2 regions of the Streptomyces sp. NBC_00078 genome follow, and region 2 is predicted to be linked to the other one. Evidence: riboswitches for the same ligand, from Rfam matches in the RefSeq annotation. Region 2 holds a riboswitch; the other holds the start of a gene.
The links. A riboswitch is a leader RNA that binds a small molecule or an ion and turns the genes downstream of it on or off. The one in region 2 is predicted to bind cobalamin.
Positions count from the first base shown of each region.

Region 1 (3,967 bases), 1.4 Mb from region 2:
ACCGCGAAGGCGGCCCGACGACGGCAACGCCCGCTGCTGACACGCTTCCTGGTGGCCGAGCTGACGCGGGCCCACTGGTTCGACATCTCCGCGGCGCGCCGCGATCTCGGTTACACCCCCGCCGACCACTCGTGGGAGAAGCGGGAGACCGATGACGCGATCGGATCCGGCGACGTCGCCGGCCGCCACGGCTCGTTGGCCCGGCGCGGGTAGCGGATCACCGGGTACCCCGGGCCGTCGGTGACGTCGGCCCGGGGTCCGCTCCACGGCGGCGCGGCCTTCCGCGAAGGTCGAGGAGAGTTTTGGCTTGCCGGAGGACTCTGCTGCGCAATTCGTTCAGGCGGAGAGTCTGTAGCTGAGTCGTTCGAGTCTGCTGGTGCGGGGGCGGTTGAGGGGGCCTGTGGTCCAGTGGGCGTCGAGCCTGATCACGTTGAGTGCGGTGGCGGAGAAGGCGTGTTGGAGGCGGACTTTCGGCAGGCCGCGGTAGCGGGCCCGGCGGATGCCGGTGATGTCGAGGGCCTGGTTGATGGTGCCCTCGACTCCGGCACGCAGGGCGTACTTGTTCTTCCAGGTGTCGGTCTTCTGCTCGGCGCGGGCCCGGGCGAGGTTCTCGTGGAGTTCCTCGGGACGCAGGGTGAGCATGCGGCGCCCGGTCTTCGAGGTGGTGCACTGCTTCTGGAGAGGGCAGTCCCGGCAGGTCAGGACGCTGAAGGTGATGACGATCGCGTCTTTGCCGTGCTGTTTGACCGGGTTCCAGTGGGAGCTGGTCCTGCCGGCGGGGCAGCGGACCTGGCGGGTCTTCCAGTTGATGGTGAAGGCGTTCTTGTCGAAGCCTTCGGCGGCCTTGGCCTGGTCAGAGTGGTCCTGGAGGACCGGGGTGACCATGCGGATGCCCTGTTTCAGGGCCTTGGTAATCAGGTCGGCCGACGGGTAGCCGGAGTCGAGGTAGTGCTCGCCGGGCTGCACTCCGTGCTCGGCGAGCTTGCGCTGGATCGGGGCGGTCGCCTTCACATCCGGCACGGTCGCGTCGGTGGTGTGCACGTCGGTGATCAGATTCGGCATCACCCCTGTGCCCACCCCTGTGCCCACGTCGGCGTCGGCGTCGGCGTCGGCGTCGGCGTCGGGGAGGGTGGTGCAGGTCTCCGTGAGATGGATCTTGTAGCCCATCCAGAACAGGTCGTCGCCCTTGGCCGCCCAGCGTGCGTCGGAGTCGTAGGGGGAGGCCAGGCGGAGTTGGCCGGGCGGGACGCCGTCGTCGGCGTCCCGCTTCTTGATCACCTGCCGTCCCCGGGCATCGGTCCGGACGATGTAGGTCTGCACGAGGACCTGCCGCAACAAGCCCACGGCCTCGATCTCGCGAATCCAGGCCGGAGCGTCATCGGCCCAGGCCGCCCGGCACAAGGCGATGGCATCCTGCCCGAAGACCTGGGCGAGACGGTCACGTTTCGTCTGCGAGGGCGGCATGCGCCAGCCGTCGACCCGCGGCCCGTACCGCTCGGCGAACTCAGTGACGTTGATGTGTCCGGCCAGCCAGGCCGGTGCCGCGACCGCGAGGGCCTCCAGGGCCGCCCGCACACTCTCCCCGGCCAGCTCCAGACGGTTCAAGTCCCGCACCGCACTGATCACATGGGTGGAATCGGTGCGCTGCTTGCCTCCGGCCGCCACCAGGCCGGCGTCCTTGCAGTGCTCAAGGAGCCGGTCGAAGACCACCCGCTCCATACCGTTGTCCGCGAGCCGGGCCCGGAACCGGCACAGCACACTCGCATCGAATCCGGTGTCCGTCAGCTCCGCACCGAGCGCGTACTTCCAGTCGATCGCCCGCACCGCCATCGCCGCGGCCTGCCGATCCGTCAGGCCCTCCGCGAACTGCAACACCATCACCAGCGATAACACCCCCGGCGACAGTCCCGGCGCCCCGCGCACCCCGAACGCCTCCGTGAACGGCTCATCGACGAAGACCTCCGCGAGGCGATCCCGCGCCCGTATCGCCAGGCTCCCCTTCGGAAACGCCGCCCGGGCCACCACCACCGTCTGTTCCGGGATCTCCGGCAACCCCACCGGCCGCATCGACATCCGTACCGCCTCCAGGACCGCACGACAGGAAGGCGACCCCGCCAACGATCATCGCCGACCCGGCCTTACCCCCGCAGCGAATTGCGCAGCAGAGTCCCGGAGCGGTTGGGGCCGAGCAGGCCGATCGTCTCGCCGGGGCGCGGGGTGCCTCGGTTGTCGGGGCTCGTACTGGAGCCCGGCCTGCGGACGTCCTGCCCGCACCAGGCACGGAGGTGCCAGCAGGTCTTCGGACTCGGGTTCGTCCGGCCGGGGTGCCTTCCCTGTGCTCGCCCCCATCGGCCCTCCGGTCGGCACGGGCTCCTCCCAGTGACGTCACATGCCCCGCCCGTCCCCCTCACCGCTGTGCGTCAGCTCCGGATTCACACCGGGCTCCCCGGCCTCGGATGTGGCTCGACTGGCTACCCGCGATCAAGACCGTCGTACGGTCGAGTCGCGCGGCCGGTGATCCACTGCCGCGGGCCGAACCTCCGCGGCCAGGCGCGTGAGATCTCGGAAACAAGCCGTTCACAACGCGATGGATCTTCGGGAAACAAGCGGTTTCTAGCGTGTCCCCCCATGGATTCGAAGCTGTATACGCGGCCGGGCACGGTGCCGGGTCCGGCGGCGGCAGGCGCGCCGTCGCTGCGCGAGTCGGTCTACGCGAAGCTGCGCGCGGCCGTGCTCGACGGCGATTTCGGCGCGCGTGAACGGCTGGTCGAGCTGCGGCTGGCCGCACGGTTCGGGGTCTCGCGGACGCCTGTGCGCGAGGCGCTGGCGCGGCTGCTGGCCGACGGGCTGATCGAGCGCGGCGACGGCGGCTTCTTCGTCACGATCCCCAACCTGGCCCAGCTGAAGGATTTCTACGAGCTGCGGGTCACCCTCGAGCTGCGTGGGATCGCGCGTGCCATCGAGGATCCGGCCGTCCGGCACGATTCGGCAGTCATCGGCGCCGAGTTGGAGCACTGGTACGCGCTGCACAAGCAGCCCCCGGAGCCGGATCCGCGCTTCGTCGTCCAGGACGAGAGATTCCACGCCGCACTCTCCCGTGCCTCCGGCAATCCCGCGCTCGCCGAGGCCCTCGTGGCGGTCAGCGAACGGATCCGCCGGGTGCGGCGGTACGACTTCCTCACCCAGGACCGAGTGGAGACGACCATCACCGAACACATCGAGATCCTGGAACTCGTCCGTGACGGGCGGCTCGACGAGGGCCTGCGGGCCCTGCACGCCCATATGGGTGACTCGATGGCCGGTGTGACGGAGCACGCCCAGCGGGCCATGACGCAGATGACCCTGCACGCCGGCCGCTTCTGAGGACGGCAACCGCCTGAGAAATCCGGGGACTTCGGCCCCGGGCCTTCGACTCCCCGGCTGCCGACGACGCCAACCCGGGCCCCACCGCTCACCACACCTCCGCCCCCACCGGAGCATCACCTCATCCCCGAAGGGTCGATCATGAGTGCAACCCACTCCCCACAGACAGCCACAGCGTCGGACTCTCCCACCAGCCAGGCCACCAAGGAGACCCTGGAGGACTACACCCTCCGCTTCGCGCCCCGCAGTTACCGCCGCTGGACCCCGATGGTCGTGGCGACGACCGCGCTCGGCGGGATCGCCTACATGGCGGACTTCTCCATAGGCGCAGGCATCGGCCTGGCACACGGCACGGGCAACGCGCTCCTGGCCATCGCCGTCGCCGCGGTCGTCATCTTCATCACCGGCTTCCCGCTCGCGTACTACGGCGCCCGCTACAACATCGACCTGGACCTGATCACCCGCGGCTCCGGCTTCGGCTACTACGGGTCGGTCCTCACCAGCGTCATCTTCGCCAGCTTCACCTTCATCTTCTTCGCCCTCGAAGGCTCGATCATGGCCCAGGGCCTCAAGCTCGGCCTCGGACTGCCGCTGTGGCTGGGCT
Region 1 covers NZ_JAPELX010000001.1:8,449,781-8,453,747, reverse strand. Annotated here, with positions in the region: gene OOK07_RS39295 (NAD-dependent epimerase/dehydratase family protein) at 1-213, shown strand, start outside; gene OOK07_RS39290 (IS1182 family transposase) at 337-2,073, opposite strand; cobalamin riboswitch at 2,274-2,487, opposite strand; gene OOK07_RS39285 (GntR family transcriptional regulator) at 2,629-3,363, shown strand; gene OOK07_RS39280 (purine-cytosine permease family protein) at 3,505-3,967, shown strand, end outside.
Region 1: another riboswitch for cobalamin. It lies ahead of OOK07_RS39290 (IS1182 family transposase); the one in region 2 lies ahead of OOK07_RS33050 (CbtB domain-containing protein).

Region 2 (3,967 bases):
TTCACCCCGGGTCGCGTGGACGCCACGGAGGAGCACACCGACGCCGAGTCCTTCGAGGCGCTGGAGCCCACCGCGGACGGCTTCCGCAACTACCTGGGCAAGGGCAACCGCCTGCCGGCCGAGTACCTGCTGCTCGACCGGGCGAACCTGCTCGGCCTGAGCGCCCCCGAGCTGACCGTCCTCGTCGGCGGCCTGCGCGTCCTGGGCGCCAACCACCAGCAGACCTCGTACGGCGTCTTCACCGACACCCCGGGCAAGCTGACGAACGACTTCTTCGTCAACCTGCTCGACCTGGGCACGACGTGGAAGTCCACCTCCGAGGACCAGAACACCTTCGAGGGCCGCGACGACGTGACCGGCGAGGTCAAGTGGACCGGCACCCGCGCCGACCTCGTCTTCGGCTCGAACTCCGAGCTGCGCGCGGTCGCCGAGGTCTACGCGGCCGACGACGCGAAGGAGAAGTTCGTGAAGGACTTCGTCGACGCGTGGGTCAAGGTCTCGAACGCGGACCGGTTCGACCTCGTCTGAGTCTGAGTCTGAGTCTGAGTCTGAGTCTGACGGTACGACCCGTCTGACCGTCCAACCTGTCCGACCACGACGTCGTTTACCCGCTGAGGGCCGCCGCTTCCGATCAGTGAGCACAGGGCGGCCGGCGATGAGTTGCTCGTACTCCGCCACGGTCAGGGTGATCGCCTCACGGCCGCCCAAGGCGATGAGAGGGCCCACGGATGGTTCCGCGGGCCCTCTCACCTGTTCGATTCATGGTCAGCTGGGAGCGGTGACCGTCGCCTTCGCGGCCGCCGACACGGGCTTCGGGTTCAGCAACCGCTCGGCCAGCTCGCCGAAGACGAGTCCGAAGCTGCCCCAGAGGGTGGCCTGGATGGCCAGGGCGGCGAGCCGGAAGCGCCACAGCACGGTGGCCGGGAAGTCCTTCGGCACCTCGTTGACGACGGGCAGGAACTCGTACGCCAGGCCGATCACGACGGCGAACGCGGCAACCGCGACCACCGTCGCCCACCAGGTGCCCAGGTTCGGCTGGAGTCGCTTGCCGAGGATGGTGGCTGCGATCGCGAGGAGCACGCTGAGCAGCATCATCAGGAAGTACAGGGTGGTGCGCTTGCCGATGGTGTCGGCGCTGCCGACCGACGGCGGATTGGCCGGGTACTTCAGGAACGGCGTCACGTACACCGTCAGCAGCGCGCAGCCGGACAGCAGCAGCGCGGTCGCCCGCGGCGAGAAGCGGCCGACGCGGCCGAGGGCGAAGCAGTAGGCGAGCGCGGCGATGCCGCCGAACGCGACCCCGTAGACCAGAACGCCGGTGGCGAGACCGGCGGTCGACTGCAGGGAGCGGGAGACGACTTCCATCTCGTGCTCGTGGGAGTGCGCCTCCTCGAAGCCGATCGCCTTGTCTACATACGGTTCACCGAGCAGATAGGCGGCAACGAGGGCGAGCACGCCGGCGGCCAGGCCGGCGAGCATGCCCCGCACCAGGAGGTTTCTTACCGTTGTGGAGTTCATGGGTGTGCGGCGTCCCTCAAATCAGTGGCAGGGGAAGCCGAGCAGGTGGCGGGCATCGTGTACCCACTCATGGACGTCCGTGCCGCTGAACACGGAGGTGGCGCCCTGTTCGGCGCCGACGAAGTAGAGCAGGACCAGCATCAGGACGCCGACGAAGACGGCCCAGGGGGCTATGTCCTTCAGCGGCAGCTTGGCGGGTACGACGGGGGTGGTGACTGTCGGCTGGGCGACATGCTGCGCCATGGCAGGGCCTCCTCGGGAGCTCGCGTCCCATCTCGGTGGTGCACATGACGACGGCTACGGGTCTGACTCGCCACCACCCCCTGCGGGGCGGCGGCACACAGTGGCGCGACCGTGCCGGACTCTCACCGGCTTCCGTCTTGCCGTCGTCGATATCAGACCGACGGTACCGTGTGCCGCGAACCTGGCCAATACCGCCCCACCTGGAGTGATCTCCCTCTCCCCCGTCAAGTGGCCCCGATATCGGGCCTGTCGTCGGTCGCCGGCGACAGAACTCGCGGCCCATTCCGGGAGGCGGTCCTCTGCGCCGGTGGTCCGGGTCCTTGCCTCTCCTGCCGCGCCCGGCCGTCCCGCTGGGCTGCTCGCCCCACGGCCACACCGCGTAAACCCGGTCCCCCTTCCGCCGGGTGTGCGCCATCGCTCAGGCGCCGGCCACGCCGTCCGGCTTGCCCGCCTTCGCCTCCCGCGCCAGCGAGGCCAGAGTTCCAGACAGTCGCCAATTCTGGTCCGGGCGTTGCCAGTTGAGGCCCGAGGGCAGACGGGAATGCGGGCAGGGGGCAGGCATGCAACCCATGAGTTCCGTTCGAGTGCTGGCCGGCGTCCCCGGCAGGCGCCGGCCAGCACGTCAAGCTGCCCTGGCGGCCTGGCTCTCGGCTTCCAGCAGCAGGCGCTCCAGGGTGGCCCGGGCGCGGGCCACCCTGGAGCGGACGGTGCCGACGGGGCAGCCGATGAAACCGGCCGCCTCGTCGTAGGACAGTCCCACCACCTGGGTCAGCACGAACGCCTCGCGGCGCTCGTCCGGCAGCGTCTCCAGCAGGTCGAGGAGTGCGATGCCGTCGTCGAAGCCCGGCAGTCCGCGGGGCTGGGAACGTTCCATCGCCGACTGCCAGTCGTGCCGGTCGGACGACCGGGGCCGGACCGCGGCCCGGCGGAAGCTGTCGGCCACCGCACGGCGGGCGATGGACAGCAGCCAGGTGCGGGCCGAGGCCTGCCCCTGGAAACGCGGCAGGCTGTCGAGGGCCCGCAGGAACGTGTCCTGGGCCAGGTCGTCGGCGATCTGGGGATCGCCGCTCAGGTAGGCGACATAACGCAGTACGTCGCCGTGCAGCGCGCGCACGAAGTGCTCGGCCGCGTGGGGGTCGCCCTTACCGGCGGCCAGTGCCCAGGCGGTGGCGGAGGCGTCCGCCGCCGCGCGCTCCGCCCGGCGGGGAGCAGGCAGGACAGGAGTGATCACGTGATGTCCTTCTCGGGTCATCCGGAGCCGACGCCCCGCAATGGGGCGGGGCTCTCCGGCACTTGGGTGCGGCCGTACGCGGTGGGTACGGCGAATGCCCGGGGCTCGTCGCACGCCCATCGGCCCGCACGAAGTGGCGGGTGGTCCTGGGGAGATCCACGCGCGAGCGCGGCATGGCGAGAAGCGGGGTGAGCCCCGGTCGATCCGGCTGTCTCAGACGACAGCGGCACCCAGGGGCGGTCCCCGGGACGTGACGGAGTAACAGAGAAGGAAGCGGGCCGGCGACGACCGGTGCGCGGCGATACGGCGCCTGCGCGCAGGCGGGCGGCCGGCGGGTACGGGTAGCGCCAGCAGCATCCTCAGCGGCGCGGCCAGCCGGGCTGCCGCGGCCCTCAGGATGTCGAAGACGGCGCGCTCTCCATGGGCGAGCCACAGCCCGCACAGGACCGCCGCGAGGAGGTGGACGGCGACCATGCCGAACGAGGCGCCGTCGCCCATGCCGCCCATGTCGGCCATGGCGTGCGTGTGCCCCATGCCGCCCGAGCCGGTCGCCATGTGTGTCACGCCGCTCATGGATGCGCCACCGGAGGTGCCCGTGTCCCTGCCGGTCATGGCGGTCATGGCGGTCATGGCGGTCATGGCGACCGGTGCGGCACCGGGGTCCGGTGTTGTCCCGGGCATCGGGGTCTGGCCCAGGGAGAACGTCTCGTGGAGCACGGCCTGGGCGGCGACCACAACGGTGACGATCAGCGTCCGTCCGCGCTCACGGCCGGCCAGGAACCAGCCGGTCATGCCGCTTGCCGCGGTGCCGGCGGCCATGGTCCACCAGGGGACGGGAGTGCCGGACATCGTCACGTGGCCGAGGGCGGCCAGCAGCACGCAGGCGGCGGCGAACACACCGGCCCGCAGCGTGCGGCACCACCCTCCGACAGTCATAGCGCGCCCAATCTTTGCACCCGGCGTCTGATCGTCATC
Region 2 covers NZ_JAPELX010000001.1:7,063,781-7,067,747, reverse strand. Annotated here, with positions in the region: gene katG (catalase/peroxidase HPI) at 1-528, shown strand, start outside; gene OOK07_RS33055 (CbtA family protein) at 766-1,518, opposite strand; gene OOK07_RS33050 (CbtB domain-containing protein) at 1,540-1,761, opposite strand; cobalamin riboswitch at 1,796-1,947, opposite strand; gene OOK07_RS33045 (sigma-70 family RNA polymerase sigma factor) at 2,384-2,992, opposite strand; gene OOK07_RS33040 (hypothetical protein) at 3,206-3,928, opposite strand.